One region of the Ureibacillus thermosphaericus genome, then DNA from elsewhere that is predicted to be linked to it. Evidence: riboswitches for the same ligand, from Rfam matches in the RefSeq annotation. Region 1 holds a riboswitch; the other holds the start of a gene.
The links. A riboswitch is a leader RNA that binds a small molecule or an ion and turns the genes downstream of it on or off. The one in region 1 is predicted to bind preQ1.
Positions count from the first base shown of each region.

Region 2: it holds a riboswitch for preQ1, as region 1 does, so the genes downstream of both, UtA1_RS05305 (QueT transporter family protein) here and queF (preQ(1) synthase) in region 1, are expected to answer to the same signal.

Region 1 is NZ_AP018335.1:3,252,997-3,262,332, forward strand. Features, by position in the region: gene UtA1_RS17725 (hypothetical protein) at 1-31, opposite strand, end outside; gene UtA1_RS15710 (asparaginase) at 444-1,409, opposite strand; gene UtA1_RS15715 (phosphoribosylaminoimidazolesuccinocarboxamide synthase) at 1,635-2,321, opposite strand; gene UtA1_RS15720 (VOC family protein) at 2,569-2,940, opposite strand; gene UtA1_RS17345 (hypothetical protein) at 3,113-3,268, shown strand; gene adhP (alcohol dehydrogenase AdhP) at 3,531-4,547, shown strand; gene queE (7-carboxy-7-deazaguanine synthase QueE) at 4,788-5,516, opposite strand; gene queD (6-carboxytetrahydropterin synthase QueD) at 5,509-5,979, opposite strand; gene queC (7-cyano-7-deazaguanine synthase QueC) at 5,966-6,646, opposite strand; PreQ1 riboswitch class I at 6,699-6,742, opposite strand; gene queF (preQ(1) synthase) at 6,747-7,247, opposite strand; PreQ1 riboswitch class I at 7,332-7,377, opposite strand; gene uvsE (UV DNA damage repair endonuclease UvsE) at 7,491-8,444, opposite strand; gene UtA1_RS15755 (hypothetical protein) at 8,713-9,105, opposite strand; gene UtA1_RS15760 (dihydrofolate reductase family protein) at 9,128-9,336, opposite strand, start outside.
Region 2 is NZ_AP018335.1:1,092,622-1,101,957, reverse strand. Features, by position in the region: gene UtA1_RS05330 (IS110 family RNA-guided transposase) at 1-966, opposite strand, end outside; gene ilvA (threonine ammonia-lyase IlvA) at 1,494-2,753, shown strand; gene UtA1_RS05320 (ABC transporter ATP-binding protein) at 2,922-3,716, opposite strand; gene UtA1_RS05315 (ABC transporter permease) at 3,709-4,740, opposite strand; gene UtA1_RS05310 (ABC transporter substrate-binding protein) at 4,775-5,797, opposite strand; PreQ1 riboswitch class I at 6,170-6,213, shown strand; gene UtA1_RS05305 (QueT transporter family protein) at 6,222-6,710, shown strand; T-box leader at 7,030-7,260, shown strand; gene trpD (anthranilate phosphoribosyltransferase) at 7,355-8,389, shown strand; gene trpC (indole-3-glycerol phosphate synthase TrpC) at 8,389-9,177, shown strand; gene UtA1_RS05290 (phosphoribosylanthranilate isomerase) at 9,182-9,336, shown strand, end outside.

The DNA of each region.
Region 1 (9,336 bases):
CAAAAAAATCTATACATACATAAATATCCATACTGAAACATCCTCTTTTATAAAAATATGGGAAAGAGTGAGTCAAATTATATACTACCCACTCCACCCAAAAAACTACTATAATTTTAATAACAAAGACAGTATTTATTACTTAGCTTTATATTGTTTAGTTTTAGAAAATTGATACAAAAATTCCCATACTGGATCGCCAGTTTCATTCCAAAGTTCTTTATAAGCACATCCAAAAAAACATGATTCATAAATTCTACTTTTGTTGTTTCATATACAATCATGCGAAAAATTACAGCAGTCAATTATATTTTTTCTTAAATTTTACAAATTTATTATATAAATGCAAATTAGTGAATTATGATTTTCATAATTTATCCAAAAAATAAAAAGCATCCACAGTTCATGAACAGAGATGCTTTTTACATAATTTTCCACTTGTATTAAAATCTTTCCTTAATCTCCCCCACCTCGGCAGCCAACATCACCGCCAGCTTCATGCGGGCTTTTTTGCTGTCGTAGTCGCGGCCGAGGATGGCGCCTTTCTTTTGCAAGTCGTAGGCAGTGCCTGGAGTGTCGTACACCACTTTGACGTTTCCTTCCGCCGTGCTTGTTGTCACCACCACGATGACGCCTTTTTCAATGGCATATTGCACTTGTTCCGCAACAGCCGGGTGGACTTGGCCTCGGCCGAACGCTTCAAGGACAATGCCTTTTGCTCCCGTCTCCACCGCATACTTAATCAAGCGGCCATCGGAGCCCAATGAACATTTGATGATTTCCACATAAGGCAATTCGGATTTCAGCTCATAGGTTTCCCTTTTCACCGCTTTTCCATATAAAATGACTTCTTCATCATCCACATACCCCAAATGGCCGAACCCCGGCGCGTTGAAGCCGTCCACGTTGGAGGCGTGGCACTTCTTCACATAGCGGGCGGGCAAAATCTTTTCATTGAACAACACAACCGCGCCCAAGTTTCTCGCTTCATCGCTTGCAGCCAAAATGATGGCTTGACGCAAGTTGGAAAAGGCATCCGTTCCAATCGTGGCCGGGCTTCGTTGGGCGCCTGTCACCACCACCGGCCGCCCGTCACCAATTGTCAAATCCAAGAAATACGCCGTTTCCTCCAGCGTATCCGTTCCGTGGGTCACGACCACTCCTGCCACTTCTTGATCCTCAAAAACTTGTTCAATTTTTTCTTTTAACTGAATTAAATGGTCAAAGGTCATTTCATTGCTTGGCAAATGGAATAGGGTTTCTACCTTCAATTCAATATGTGATGGCAGCACACATTGTTTGGACAAATCTTCCCCCGTCAACATGCCGGATGTGAGGAGCCCCGTTTCCGGATTCACGCCGCTAGCAATCGTGCCGCCCGTACTGATCAAAACCACTTTCTTTTTCATTATTTGCACTCCTAAACTCTCAGTTTATAAACGTTCATTTATCAAAATAAACCATTGTTACAAGAACTTCAACTGTCGCACGTCCAAAGAAAAACCCCCGGCAGCTGCCAAGGGAGTTAATTCAAATCAAAGTGCATTTTTTCTCCGGGTTTAAAATGCAAAAAAGAGCGAATGGCAACACTCCATGGTCTTCTCCACCCGCTCTTTTTCTACCAGTCCCTATCTCTATCCTTCCAAAATCAATTTTTCCAATTCCAACGGCTCGATGTATTCGCCGTTTTTGTAGGCGCGCATGTTGCCGCCGGAAATTTCGTCAATCAACATGATTTCATTCGTTTCTTTATCACGGCCGAATTCGAATTTAATATCGTAAAGTTCGATGCCTTTTTTCGCCAATTCTTCTTTTACAATGCCGGCGATTTTTTGTGTAAGTTCTTTTAACACTTTGTATTCCGTTTTGGATAAAATGCCAAGCATGTCCAACGCATCTTCGCTGATTGGCGGGTCTTCCCGTTCATCGTCTTTAATTGTCACTTCCACAAAGGCATCAAGAGGTTGCCCTTCTGTTGCATAAAGGCCGTAGCGGCGCAAGAAGCTCCCCACTGCGCGGAAGCGGCAAATCACTTCCAAGCCTTTGCCGAAAGTTTCCGCCGGTTTCACTTTCATCGTCTTTTTATCGATATCCGCTTCAATAAAATGTGTTGGGATGCCTTTCTCATTAAGCAATTCGAAGAAATATTTCGTCAATTTCAATCCTGCAAGTCCTGCACCTTCAATTGTCAATCCCACCGTATTGGCACCTGGGTCAAATACCCCGTCAACGCCTGTTACGTCATCTTTGAATTCCAATAAATAGTTGCCATCTTCCAATTCGTAAACATTTTTCGTTTTACCAGTGTAAATGTGCTTCATGTCAAGTCTCCTTCTTCTTTTAGCCTTTACATCGATAGAACTGATGCTGTCTTTATAATAAATCAAACAAAGTTTATCGGACAAGAGGGCCTCTTTTATTATTTACAATTTCTTCATTATTATAGCGATGAGGCAGATGAATCTAAAAGCTGCTGTCTTGTGACATACACCGTTTTACCGCCGTGGATCAAATAAAAAGACTACCCGGAAAGTCCTTCTCTCCGGATAGCACGATTAGCTGACATTATTATTTATCTTCTCTCAACAAATACTGATTTCCATCTTGGTCATAGAAAGTGAACATCGAACCATAAGGAAATTTTTGGAGTTCATCCACCTTTACGCCATTATTTTTCAACCGCTCATACGCCTCTTCAATGTTCGGTGTGCTGAAAAGGAGGGTTGGATGAGCGACATTTTCCGGTTTTTGTTTCTTCATCAATGCTTTTGAGTATAGCACCAATGTCGCAAAATCATTTTCAGGTCCCACCTCAATCCACGCCATCCCAGGCCCCATCGGCTGTTCGAATTTCAATACAAACCCTACTTTGTTAATCCAAAAATCTTTTGCCTGTTCCTGATCTTCAACATAGATTGTGATTTTTCCAATTTGGATCATCGAGATTCTCCTTTTACGTTTTTTCATTTCATTATGCCATAAAAATGGATTGGCTAAGTATTTTTCAAACTGAATATTTTCCTATAAATATGGATTTTTTCTCCTATATAATATAACCATGATCAGATTCCAGGATTATAATATATATAAAGGAATCAATGAGGAGGCTATCATGGAAAACGAATATGTTGTTGGTTGGGGCACTTTGGCGTTGATCAATGCAGGGCTTGCCCAAGGAAAAAACCGCTCCGGATTGAACTGGTTCTTGATTTCACTTTTATTGGGACCATTGGCCACATTGCTTTTATTGTTTGCAGAAAAGAGATAAATTTTTCAAAAGACGATGATTTGTAACTCAACAGTAGTATTTTCATCCTCTATAAAACTTATTTTGATAATCATATTTTACTATTCACAAAGAGATATAATCCGCGCTTATCTCCCTATTTTTTTATGTCGAAAAATGGAAATCTATTTACATTAAATAGTAGTATTTCCTATATTGCTGAACATACTCTCTGCTAGTATCTTTATTTTTAAGTATATGGATACGCTTCCATGTACGAAATTCAAACAAAGGGGGATTATTATTGAAAGCTGCAGTTGTTTCAAAAGAAAAAACGGTGAGTGTGGTGGACAAACAATTACGTCCGCTTAAACATGGTGAAGCTTTGGTACAGATGGAATATTGCGGAGTTTGCCACACAGATTTGCACGTGAAAAACGGGGATTTTGGGGATGTCACAGGTGTTGTTCTTGGCCATGAAGGCGTTGGAAAAGTCGTTGAAGTGGCTGAAGGGGTCACTTCCTTAAAAATCGGCGACCGGGTAGCCATTCCTTGGTTATACGAAAGCTGTGGCCATTGCGAGTATTGCACAACAGGAAGAGAAACGTTGTGCCGAAATGTAAAAAATGCCGGCTATACGGTTGACGGAGCCATGGCGGAACAGGCAATCGTGGTTGCCAATTATGTGGTAAAAGTGCCTGACAACTTGGATCCGGCAGCTGCCACTTCCATTACATGCGCCGGAGTGACAACATATAAAGCGGTAAAAGTGTCGGATATCCGGCCTGGGCAATGGATTGGCGTATTTGGCATTGGCGGTTTAGGAAGCCTGGCTGTCCAATATGCGAAAAATGTATTTGGCGCAAGAGTAGTCGCATTCGATATTAATGACAATAAATTGGCCTTTGCAAAAGAAATGGGAGCAGATGTCACGGTGAATTCGTTAAAAGAAAATCCGAAAGAAAAAGTCATTGAAATCACAGATGGAAAAGGATTGGACGCTTGCGTTGTGACAGCTGTGGCGAAAGCACCATTCAACCAGGCTGTAGATGTCGTAAAAGCAGGCGCCCGGGTTGTTGCAGTTGGTTTGCCTGTTGATAAAATGGATCTTGATATTCCTCGCCTTGTGCTGGACGGCATTCAAGTGGTCGGTTCCCTCGTCGGTACCCGCCAAGATTTGAAAGAAGCGTTCCAATTTGCAGCTGAAGGAAAAGTAGTACCTAGAGTAACCCTCCGAAAACTTGAAGAAATCAATGATATCATGGAAGAAATGGAGCAAGGAAAGTTCACTGGTCGAATGGTAATCGATTTTACGAACTAAAAAATAAAAGGAAGGAGCAGTCTCTTTTGGACATGCTCCTTTTTAAATTTTGAAGAATTTGGCGGTCAGAAGACGGTTTGCCTCTTTGGTTGGCGAATAAGTTCGGCGATTTGGCGATTATTCTTGCCTGGTTGGCGATTATCGGGTTCTGCAGAAACGTTTTTTTCCTTTGGCGATTATGTTCCTCTATTCGGCGATTATCAGGATCTTCGCAAATTTTATAGAAGTCCTTTCTGGCCCCTACACGCCTCTTTTATTCCCCCACACAAGGGTATGGAGTTGCGGCAGTACTTTCACGTTTTGTAATTCCTCATCTGCCATTACTTTGTTAATGAGCCTTTCATATTTTTTCAGTAAGTGGCTAACGAGTTTCGTTTGATCTTTTGTAGTTGTGTCATCATTGCCAACCTGTAAGAAAAATGGAATAGTCGGATATCTTAAATGTACTTTTTTTGCATATTCATAATCTTCCTCATCAAATACAACGACTTTCAATGAAATGTGCTGGTTGCCGTTTCGGGCATTTAGCTTATCTATGATTTCAGTAAGCACAGTAAAATCTGTTTTCATCCCAGAACTTGGCGGTTTTGGGGAAATCGTCACTTGATTTACATCGTACAGCCAATCTTGCCATCTAGAGCCTTGAGTTTCGACGCCAATTTGGATTCCATTCTCCTTTAAAATCCGCACTAATCCTTCTAAATTCCGAATTAATGCCGGGTTGCCGCCTGAGATCGTTACAAAAGAGAATCCGTCTCCGCCAAGCCGTTTCAATTCCGTCCAAATTTCTTCTGCGGTCATTTGCCGAATCAACTCTTTACCGCTGCCATCCCATGTAAAGGCTGAGTCGCACCATTCACAAGAGTAGTCACAGCCTGCCGTGCGAACAAACATCGTCTTTTGCCCGATGACCATCCCTTCTCCCTGAATGGTAGGGCCAAAAATCTCCATAACGGGAATTTTACTCACTTTCCATCCACTCCCGTCTAGCTTCTGCATAACTTGTAGGAGTCTCATAGAGTCGAATAAATTCTACCCGCGCCCCGTCAAAACCTTTCTCCTGCAACGCTTCCGCCAATTTTTCATAAATCCAAACGACCATATTCTCAGCTGTTGTATTCATTGTCGGCAACGTTTCATTTAAATAGCGGTGGTCCAAATAGATTTCAATTTTTTCTTTCCAAATGTCTTTAAGGTCAGCAAAATCAATAACTAACCCTCGATCATCCGGATATCCGCTTACTCCAAGCACTACTTTGTACGTATGCCCATGGAGGTTTTTGCATTTCCCTTCATATGCATGCAAATGATGGGCGGCATCAAATGTAAATTCCTTGCTGACGAGCACACGCTTCGAGTGATATCTCAATTGGTCTCTTTGAATATCTTCATCTAGTTTTTGAAGCTTATCAACAATTCTAAAATCTAACATGTGAAGCACCCTTTCTAGAACGTAAATACTCATCAAGACCTCTTTTTCTCAACTTACATGCTGGACATTCTCCACAGCCATCTGCAATGATTCCGTTATAGCAAGTCAATGTATTGTTTCGTACAAAATCAAGCACACCTAATTGGTCTGCCAGTTCCCATGTTTGTGCTTTCGTTAACCACATGAGCGGCGTATGAATGACAAACGTATCATCCATCGCTAAATTCATTGTTACATTCAACGATTTGATAAAAACATCACGGCAATCAGGATAGCCACTAAAATCCGTTTCACATACGCCTGTTACGATATGCTTTGCTCCTACTTGGCTTGCTAACACCCCTGCAAAGGAAAGGAATAGCAAATTGCGCCCCGGCACAAAGGTAGAAGGAAGCTCGCCATCTTTCCCTTCCTCAACTTCGATATCATCCCGTGTTAGTGCGTTTGGAGCTAGCTGATTTAAAAGGGACATATCAAGAATGTGATGCTTTACCCCTACTTTCTTTGCGATTTCCTTTGCACATTCAATTTCCAATCGATGTCTTTGACCATAATCAAACGTCACAGCTTCCACTTCTTTAAACTGTTCTTTTGCCCAAAACAAACATGTCGTGCTGTCTTGTCCACCACTGAATACGACGATTGCATTTTCTTCTTTTAATATCATTAAAGACACTCCTTCATAAAGAAAAAACAGCATCCTAAGAAGGAAATGCTGTTTCTTCTTAGTTTTTTATAGAGGGTAGCTAAGAACCTCTGTTATTCATTTATCGATTATCCACTTTTTCTGGATATAAATCATGATTCATTAAACGGTAATTTGCCATTTCTTCATATTTCGTTCCAGGTCTTCCGTAGTTGCACCATGGATCGATTGAAATTCCCCCGCGCGGAGTAAATTTCCCCCACACTTCAATATATCTTGGATCTAATAATTCAATTAAATCATTCATAATGATATTTACGCAGTCTTCATGAAAATCTCCATGATTTCGAAAACTGAATAAATATAATTTCAGCGATTTGCTTTCCACCAATTTTTTATCCGGAATATAAGAAATATAAATCGTTGCAAAATCCGGCTGCTGTGTAAGCGGACAAAGACTAGTAAATTCAGGACAATTGAATTTTACAAAATAATCCCGATTGACATGTAAATTATCCACTGCTTCCAATACTTCTGGCGCATATTTTGTTGGATATGACGTCTTTTGATTACCGAGCAGCGTCAAATCCTTTAAACCATCTTCCAATTTGCGACTAGACATAAAAAAACCTCCTTGCAAAATGTTTCCCAACATTTTCAAGAGAGGTAAACCCAATTCATTCTATTAAAACTGATGAAATATTATTGTTTCATAGTTTTTTATAGAGGGTTATGCTATGAACCTCTCCCGTTCTAGTCGGGTATTCAACTTTACTTAGTAATATTATAGAATATAGTGAAAAAGGTCAAATTTTTTTAGAAAGTTTATTAAAAAAAACAATGAGATAATCAATGGATTGCCATTTCAAATCTCAATTATCCCACCACTGATTCGCTTAAAGCCGCGCAATTTCCCTAGCTCCTCCACAAAACGGAGGCATGCAAGATCTTTCGCTTTTGCTTCAATCATAATATCTGCAGATTTTCCGAAATCCTTTAAGGCTTTAATTAATGGAAAAGCAAAATCCATATCAACATAATCCGCATGTGCCCGTAACATTTTTTCAGATTTTGGTGATGATAAATGAAATTTCGGAACTTTCCCTGTATGTTCCCAAGTCGCAAAAATCCTTGGCAACAACTCTTCTAATTCACAGTCTCCTTTATTTACTATATAGTGATGGTAATCAAATACAAAAGGTACTTTTAATTTTTCACAAATGGCTAATGTCTCTTCTGCTGTATAGGTTTTATCATCATTTTCCAGAGTCGTTTGCAAGCGAATTGTTGAATCTAATTTTTGGAAGTTTTGATAAAATCGAGAAATAGATGCATCTTTATCCCCGTAAGCTCCTCCAACATGGATATTTAACATTGCCTCTTTTTCTAGCCCCATTGCTTGCAACATTTTAAAATGATAGGTCATATCCACAATGGCATTGTTTGTTACATGAGCTTGTTTACTTGTGAATAAAGTAAACTGTCCTGGGTGAAAGCTGACCCGCATTCCATAATTTCGAACCATTTCTCCGATTTCTTTAAAAAGATGTTCAAACGGGGAGATAAACTCCCAATCCACTTCCGGATGTGCAGCTAATGGAATGAGAGATGAAGACATTCGGTACACTAGTATTCCGTGGGCAATATTGTAATGGAGAATGCGAATTGTATTTTTTAAATTTCGCTCCGTGATGGTTAATAATTTCTCGGCTCTACTTGTTTCATCGAGTTTTTTCCAGTTGGTAAAAGTAATTGTATGTGAAGGAGACGCTTCCCACAATGGGAGCGCCATTGAAACATAACCAAATCGAAGTATCATCTGTACACCATCCTAAAAAAGAATGATGAGGATAGTGTTTGTCAATGGAGAACGATACATACATCATGAAAGGAGGATTATGAAATCTGACAATAGTGATTACCCCACTATTTCTTTTCGTTTCTATAAATTTCATTCGAGATACTTCCAATTCATTGACGAAATGAGATGAGGAAAGTTTGAAAAAATTATCCCATTCCATAATTTTATTTAAATCGTTGCAATAAATTCAATTTGAACAATTGATTTTGAATAATAACTAGAATTACTAATAATTCTCTAAAAAAATCTTGTATTGATTACCTATGAAATTTTTTAATAATACCATCTTCTCTTTTGTATCTATTACTTCAAATGGAATAAATACTTCATGCTTTTTTAATTTAAATGTTCTCATTTGCCCGATATCAAAATTTAAAATCTTTTGTATCTCCTTTTGGACGATTTTTCCTTTCGCAGATTCAGGATTTCCAGGATCAACATGCAAAATTAAACAACGATATCTTTTATCACCATTCAAAGTTGCAAATTTTTTAGAAGCACCTCTAATGGTAATTGGTTTATATCCTAATGATAAACTCTTATTAGCAATAGTACATTCGATAAAACCTAAGCTATTTAAGTATTTATGTAGTTCACCAAATACGAGTAATTCTTTCATTATTCTCCGCTCCATTAAATTTTTATTTTTTATGATAAATCAATTGAACAACTCCCGATGGAAACGTCTTTGCTTCTACAAGTTTTAGTGCTACTCTATGTTGAATATCAATAAACAATGGTTTCCCCGCTCCTAGAATAATTGGATGGACTGATAAACGATATTCGTCAACTAAATCATGATTAACAAATGTTGTAATGAGACTGGCTCCTCCATATAACCAAATATCTT
Region 2 (9,336 bases), 1.3 Mb from region 1:
ATACTGTGTATTCCCCGATTGATAGCGCATAATATCAATTCCCGCATAAGCATTCAATTGTTTAGCATTTTGAAAGCGACGAATATCACCCATTTCCCCAATTAATCTACAAGCAGTAGAATCACCGATACCAGGGATGGAACGTAAAACCATATACTCTTTTCGATCTTTTGATAAAGTAATCATTTGTTGGACAAGTGCTTCTTTTTTATCCTTTAATTCTGCTATTCGATTTGCGTAATCACGGACTTGTTCACATCGCACATCGGTAGATTTAATCGCTGGATAACTATTTTGAGCAGCTTCTAATAAAGCAATTGCTTTTTTCTCTGCACGTTCTAAAGAAAGGTTCTTTCTTGTATTCGCTTTTAGGCGATTCTTAATGACAGTTTTAGAGTGAGCTAAAACAAGTGTTGGGTGAGGGTATAGTTGTACTATATTTAAAAATAGTGCAGAATTTGGTGTCAGCATTTTTTCTAATTCTGGAAAACTCAATTGTAAAATGGAATGCATACGATTTTTTAATAAAATCATTTCTTCATCAATTTCATCATAATAACGTGTCAATGCACGCATCTGCTCATAATAATCATCTTGGATATAGGTTGGTTCTCTCTCCATTTTAAAATGTGTTTTGGCTAATTCATGAGCATCGCTTATATCGGTTTTATGTCGACGCATCTTCGCCATTTGTAAGTTCGCTTCAAGGGGATTCATCCGACAATATGCATAACCGTAATCTTTTAAAAATGCTTCAATCGGTTTTGAATAAACACCTGTTGCTTCAAATACAATGTCTGGTGCTTGGTCATCAAGTGATGTAATATCTACTATTCGCTTATGCAATTGTTCAAAATCTCTTCGTGTATGATTGATTTCACCTTCATATTTGCACTGACGATAACTATCATAGATCGTTACTGTACTCTTTCCTTTACTAACATCTAAACCAATAACATGTTTCATTCCATTACCCCTTCTTTGCCAATTCATAGAAGTCTTCACATGACCTTATCGATTCCACTTTCTTATACACGATCTCTATGGACCCAACATACTAAACTGATTCGCATAAGGGTGTGAAGTTAGCCAGTTTTTAATACGGATTCAAAGATCCCTGAGACTGGTCGACTTTTCTTCACTTCTACTATAAAAAATAGTAGCACAAACCTTGGCCTTGGTTTGTACTACTAATCTTAGTATGTTTTTTTAAATACGGCTCCTACTTATGGAAGCATATGGATTATTCAAATAACTTTAACACTTTAACGTTTTAAATAAACAAATTTTTTTCTTTTTTTATCGATTTATACCTTGATTTTTTTAAAAGCTGTCTTTAGACTATTCTGTATATTATTTATATTTCAAAAGTTTTATGTATGAAATCATGTACATATAAGGGACTTTACAGTATGGTATTTATAAATCTCATAAAATACCGAATCTTATGTTAAAATAAATAAATGCTGGAACTAACGGAGGTTAAATTTAAAATGGAAGTTGCGGATAAAAGCTTTACTGTTGAAAACATCTTAAAAGCACAGCACCAATTAAAAGATGTAGTAATTCATACGCCATTGCAAAAAAATGAATATCTGTCAGAAAAGTACGGTGCGAATATTTATTTAAAACGTGAAGATTTACAATCAGTGCGCTCCTTTAAGTTACGGGGTGCTTATTATAAAATTAAAAAAGTTGAAGATGAAGCACGTGCAAGAGGTGTTGTTTGCGCCAGCGCCGGCAATCATGCCCAAGGGGTAGCTTATTCTTGTGCTCATTTAAAGATTAAAGGAACCATTTTCATGCCGTTGACAACTCCAAAACAAAAAGTCGACCAAGTGCGCATGTTCGGTCGCGATTATGTGGAGATTGTGTTAACTGGCGATACATTTGATGATTCAGCAAATGCAGCGATGGATTATTGTTTGGAACATGAAATGATCTTTATTCATCCTTTTGATGATTATGATATTATCGCTGGACAAGGCACATTGGGCGTAGAAATTTTAAATGACATTGAAGAACCTCTTGATTTTGTATTTGGAGGTATCGGTGGCGGAGGATTAATGAGCGGAGTTGCTGCCTATATTAAAAACATTTCACCACATACAAAAGTGATTGGGGTTGAACCAGAAGGCGCTCCAAGTATGAAAGCAGCCTTTGAAAATGGCGGACCTGTCACTTTAGAAAAAATTGATAAGTTTTGCGACGGTACAGCAGTTCAATCTGTTGGGCAAAAAACTTATGAAATTTGCCGCAAATATTTAGATGATATTATTACAATACCGGAAGGAAAAGTAAGTACAACTATTCTTGACTTATATAATAAACACGCTATCATTGCAGAACCATCCGGCGCATTACCAGTATCCGCCTTTGATTTTTTTGCGGATCAGCTAAAAGGAAAAACGGCCGTTGCGATTATTACAGGTGGCAATAATGATATCAGCCGTATGCAAGAGATTAAAGAAAAATCATTATTATATGAAGGTTTGCTTTACTACTTTATCGTCAACTTCCCTCAACGCGCAGGAGCATTACGCCAATTCTTAACGGTTGTTCTCGGCCCTAATGATGATATTATCCGATTTGAATATACGAAGAAAAACAATAAAGAAGAAGGTCCTGCACTAGTCGGAATTGAAGTAAGCAAGCCGGAAGATTATGAAGGCTTAATCGATCGCATGCGAGTGAATGGTTTTGAGTTTAAAGAAGTGAATAAAGACAGCACTTTATTTGGATTGTTGATTTAACAAAAAAGAAACCCGAGCGTTTAATGTGATCAACGCCCGGGTTTTAAATTTTATTAACAGATTTTGTATTATTTTTTTCAAGTTGGAAGGATAGTATTCATTTTTATTTTGGCATTTAAAAAAATAAAAACCAACCCTTATAATAAGAGTTGGCTGTATCAACATTAATTACCCCAACAACGCTCGGTCAGAATTCATTTTTTCACCGCGGATGAGTTCGAATTCAGCCATTAAGTCTGGAATTGTTAAGTTTGGTTTTTGAACTTCATCTACTTCTAAAATGATTTGCCCTTTATCCATCATAATTAAACGATTGCCTAAATCGATAGCTTGTTGCATGTTGTGCGTTACCATTAACGTTGTTAAATGATTTTCTTCTACCAATTGCTTTGTTAAGTTCGTAATCAATTCTGCTCGTGATGGGTCAAGAGCTGCCGTATGCTCATCTAGTAATAGAATCGCAGGTTGCGTAAATGTTGCCATCAATAATGACAATGCCTGTCTTTCCCCACCGGATAGCAATCCTACTTTTGCATTTAAGCGATTTTCTAAATTCAAATGCAATTTCTCAAGAGACGTGCGGAAGAAGTCACGTCGTTGTCGATTCACGCCTAATCGCAATGAACGATTGGCGTTTCGAGCATAAGCAATTGCAAGATTTTCCTCAATTGTCATAGATGGTGCAGTACCCGCCATCGGATCTTGAAAAACGCGCCCGATATAGTGAGAACGCTTGTATTCAGGTAAATGGGTTACGTCTTTTCCGTCTATCCATACTTTTCCAACATCTGGTTTTAATACCCCAGAAATCATATTCATCATCGTTGACTTTCCCGCACCATTACTTCCGATAACTGTTACGAAATCTCCTGGTTTTAAATGAAGATTGATATTATTCAATGCCACCTTTTCATCTGGTGTACCTTCATTAAAAATTTTGTTAATGCCTTCTAGCTTAAGCAAGGTGATCACCTCCTTGCTTTTCTAGTTGGGCAGCGGCTAACTTTTCTTGCAGTCGCTTCGCCTTCCGCTTCTTATCTTTTTGCTTATCAATCATTTGTGGAACTACTAACGCTAAGATTACAATAATGGCTGTAATCAATTTCATATCACTTGCATCGAGGAATGGCACTCGCAATGCAATCGCAAGTACAATCCGATAAACAATTGCTCCAACTATTACCGCAAAAGTAATGCGCATGATTGATTTCGTTCCAAAAATCGCTTCACCGATAATGACCGATGCTAGACCGACTGTAATCATCCCGATCCCCATTGTCGCATCGGAATATTTATTATATTGGGCGATTAAAGCCCCCGCTAACGCTACTAACCCATTCGATAATCCAACACCTAAAATAATTAAAGTGTCCGTATTCGCTGAAAAACTGCGAATCATTCGTTTGTTATCCCCCGTAGCTCGAATCGCTAGACCAATCTCTGTTTTGAGGAACCAATCCACTATGAACTTAATTGCTGTTGTAAGAATTATCATGACAAAAAGTATTTCCCAAGTTTGTGGAAGATTTTTTACTCCTAAACTCGTCAAAATGTTATTGAAAAATGCATCAATCCCTAAATGTTCCCAGAAAGAATAAATTTTAGTGAAGATTGTTTCACTATTTAGTAGAGGAACGTTCGGAAGGCTCGCTGCATTTTCACTTGAGAAGCCCATAATTCGCAGGTTTACGGAATAGAGGCCAATCATCATAATAATCCCGGCAAGGAGCGGATTAATGTTTCCTTTTGTATGGAGCAAACCAGTGATACATCCTGCAATAAATCCTACGACAATCGCTGCTAACGTAGCTAATATTGGGTGATAACCTAAAACAATCATTGTTGCAGCTGTAGCCGCACCCGAAACAAAGCTACCATCTACCGTCAAGTCTGGAAAATCTAACACTCGGAATGTTAGATACACTCCGAGTGCCATTATTGCGTAGATGATTCCTTGCTCAACTGCACCGAACATTGCTGTAAACATATTGAATCATCTCTCCTAACATGTTGAAAATATTTTATTGTTGTGTTTCGACAAGCTCAGCTTCCCACTCGTCTTTCACTTCAAGACCAAGTTTCTCAATTGCATCTTTATTCATTACTAATTTCAATGTATTTGGATATTCTGCTGGAATATCTGCAGGTGTCGCTTCACCTTTTAAGATTTTTGCAGCCATTTCACCAGCTTGATATCCGATATCGTAATACTCGAAACCAAATGCCAACAATCCGCCGCGTCTTACAGAGTCAAATTCACCAACAACAAGCGGTAGTTTATTGCTATCTGCTACTTGAATAATAGATTCTAGAGCGGATACGACTGTGTTATCTGTAATGATATAAAATGCATCAACTTTTCCGATTAAAGATTCTGCAGCTTGTTTGATCTCTGAACTTTGAGATACAGTAGCACCTTCTACTTTTAAACCTAATGAATCAGCAATCTCTTTCACTTGGTTTACTTGAGCTACTGAGTTTTGTTCACCTGCGTTGTAAACCATTCCGATTGATTTAACGTCTAAAGCGTCTTTCATGAATTCTACCGTTGTTTTAATTGCTTCTGGGTGCAAGTCAATCGTACCAGTAACGTTTGCACCAGGTGATTCAATCGAATCAATTAATTGAGCTGCAACCGGATCTGTTACAGATGTAAAAACAATTGGAATTTCAGTTGTTACATTTTTAGCAGCTTGTGCAGATGGAGTGGAGTTGGCGAAAATCAAATCTACTCCTGCACTTGCTAAGTTTTGTGCAATTTGCGTATTCAAACTATTATCGTTTTGTGCAATTTGATAATCATATTCAACATTTAAACCAGCATCTTTCAATGCATCTTGGAATCCTTGATATGCAGCGTTTAAAGATGGATGTTCAACAATTTGTGTTACACCAATCTTATAATTTTTTACTTCTTCTGTTGTTTCGTTTTCTGTGTTGTTTTCGCTCGATTCAGATGTATCATTACCGCCGCCGCCACAAGCAGCTAGAAGCAACATTAAACCAAAGAGCAAAAATGATAGTTTTTTCATGCTACTTTTCATACAAATATCCCCCACTATCCTTCGAAAAATTACTAACAATTTCGAATAAAAAATATTTTCACTTTATTCAAATAAAGCTAGAGTTTAACGATATATTACATTCTCATCGTTCAAGAGTCAATAACATTAGGAATGTTCTGAATTTAAGAAAATTCTTTTTATTACTTTAGTAATATTAATTTATCGCTTTAAATCGCTAAATTACGAGGATTTTCTAGAATAAATTGTTTTTTTGAAATAATGAATATTTTGTGACAAAATTGTGAACTTTATTTTGTTGTACGAAATCTTCCCTTTATCATCGTTAATTTTTTCCAAAGCTAAATTTGATTTTCTTTTTGTTTATGATAGAATTATATTTTGTGTGCTTATCACACCGTGGTTCGCGAAATCCCACGATAAAAAACTAAGGAGTGAAAATTTAATGAAAACAAAATTTATGGCAATGTCCGCAATCATAGCTGCACTTTATATTGCGGTAACGTATACGCTATCATTTTTAAGCTTTGGCGATATTCAATTTCGCATCGCTGAAATCTTTAACCACCTAATTGCCTTTAACCCTCGCTATATGCTAGGTGTTGTATTAGGCGTATTTATATCAAACTTATTTTCACCTCTAGGCTGGTTTGATTTAGTCTTCGGAGTAGCCCACTCCGTTATTTGCTTAACGATTCTTATCATCGTTAGCAAATATGTGAAAAACATCGCCTATCGTATGTTGATTAACTCATTTGTCTTCACATTCATGATGTGGATTATCGCTTTAGAATTAAAGTTAGCGTTAGAGCTTCCCTTCTGGCTTTCGTGGTTAACTACAGCCATTGGTGAAGCGGTTGTTTTACTAATCGGCATTCCAATTATGCAATTGCTAGATAAACGATTAAATTTCAAAAATTTAATCGATCAATAATATAAAACTAGTAGCACAGACTAATGTACAGTCTGTGCTATTTTTTTATACTAGGATTAAAAACGAACGAACTCTTTTGGATTTGATGGATTTTTACAATCAGTAATTATTTTTTTGAATTTAGCAATTTATCAATTCGAAAATACTTATTTATTCGAATAACATTTTCCTTCCCGAATTTACCGAAAATTATTGACATTCATACAATTTCAGAATAAAATATACTGCAATCAAACGTGGCGGAGAAAGGTTGTGGAAGCACAATCACCGCACCGGTAGCTTAGTTGAGCAGAGTCTGAGTTTAGTTGAGAATAGCCGAGCAAAATTGATGAGTAAGGAAAAGTAGCGAAATGTGTAATGCGATAGAGAGCTAGTGGTTGGTGGAAACTAGTGCATTCCTTTTCGTGAATGGGCCTTACGAGAGCAACTGCGCAAGTGGTTGACGTCTTTCCCGCGTTATTGGGAAGTGTTCACGACAGTGAGCACACCGAGGTGGAAGTCATAACTGCTTCAATAGAGGTGGCAACGCGGCAGCAAGGTCGTCCTCTGCAAATGGGTTTTCATGCCCTTTTGCAGAGGTTTTTTTATTTCTCCCACCGGCTATTCTATCTAAACTTCAAATTTTAAATTTGGAGGATGATAGAATGAACATTCATGTTTTTACAAAACGTGTTCAAGAAAAAGAAAACTTATCTTATGACGATATGATTCAAGCGGTAGAAATCATCTTTAACGAGGAAACACCAAAAGAAGCAATTGCTGAATTTTTAGTAGCACTTCATGAAAAAGGTGAAACAGCGGAGGAAATTGCCGCCCTTTCCATCGTGATGAAATCCAATGCCATTCATTTCCCTGTCACAAAAGGTACTTATATCGATATTTGCGGTACTGGGGGCGACGGTCTGAAAACTTTCAACATCAGTACAACTTCTGCCTTTGTGTTAGCCAGTAGTGGTGTCAAAGTTGCAAAACACGGCAATCGGAAAATTTCTAGTTCTTCTGGAAGTGCCGATGTCCTACAAGCACTAGGCATTCATACAGATTTTACTGTCCATGAGTCCGTACAGTTATTGGAACAAGAAGGAATCACTTTTCTATATGCCCCGGCCGTTCATCCAAAACTGAAACGCATCGGTGAAGTTCGTCGAGCAATTGGTAAGCCAACCATTTTCAACTTAGTTGGCCCCTTAACAAATCCTGTTGACTTAGAGGTTCAACTAGTCGGCATTAATCGTCCAGATTTCGTGGAGGAATATGCAAAAGTATTAAGTATTTTAGGGAGAAAGCGAGCTATCGTTATTTCAGGATCACAAGGCATGGATGAAGCTTCTCTCGACCACCGAAACCGTTCTGCCCTGTTGGAAAATGGCGAAATTAAACCTTTCACCATCAACATTGAAGAACTGGGTTTACAACCTGCATCGATATCACACCTCCGTGGTGGTACACCGGAAGAAAATTCTGAAATATTAAAAGAATTATTGAAAGGAAAACGCTCGCCATACTATGATGCAGTCGTTTTAAATTCAGCTCTCGGTTTCTTCGCATACGGCATTGCCGAAACATTGAAAGAAGGTGTTTCCATGGCTCGTGATGCCATCGAATCCGGTCGTGCTTATAAGAAACTAGAAGCAGTGATTGAATTTAGCCAAAACACAATAAAGGAGCAAGCAATTTAATGACGATTTTAGATATGATAATTGAACATAAAAAAGCGATTCTTTCAAAATTGAAAGAATCAAAGCCCCAATGGGACATTCCTTTAAAAAAACGGCCATCATTGTACGATGCATTACGAAAATCTGACACTCTTCAAATTATTGCAGAAATGAAGCGAGCCTCCCCTTCTAAAGGCATCATAAATGAGAACGCCGACCCAGTAAAACAAGCAAAACGATATGCACAAGCTGGTGCAGCATGCATCTCTGTTTTAACGGAAGAAAAGTTTTTCAAAGGATCTTTTGAAGACTTGGCCAGCATTGCAAATCATGTAGATACTCCAATTTTAAATAAAGATTTCATCATCGATAAAGCTCAAATCGATTATGCACTTCATGCTGGTGCATCGGTCATTCTTCTGATCGTCGCTGCATTAGATGATGAAACATTATCAGAATTGTATGAGTACGCAATCAGTTTAGGATTGGAGGTACTTGTTGAAGTACACAGCGAGGAAGAACTGAAACGAGCCCTTTGCCTTCATCCAAAATTGATTGGCGTCAATAACAGAGATTTAAAAACATTCCAAGTAGACTTGGCTCAAACTGAAAAGTTGGCAGAAACAATCAATCGAATTGATAACATTGCCTTTATTAGTGAAAGCGGCATTTTTGAAACAGTGGATGCCGAACGTGTTGCTAAAGCGGGAGCCCGTGGAATTCTTGTCGGCGAATCGTTGATGAGAAGCGGCAATGTGGAAGAGACATTAAAATCTTTCCAAATAAAACTTCCTCCCTTAAGGATGTAGAGCGATGACAAAAGTGAAAATTTGCGGATTAAAAGAAAAAGTTCACGTGCATTGTGCAGTTGCTGCAGGAGCGAATTTTTTAGGCTTTGTGTTTGCGCCAAGCAAAAGACAAATTTCCATCAGAAAGGCCTGTGAACTTTCACAAATAGTACCGAAACA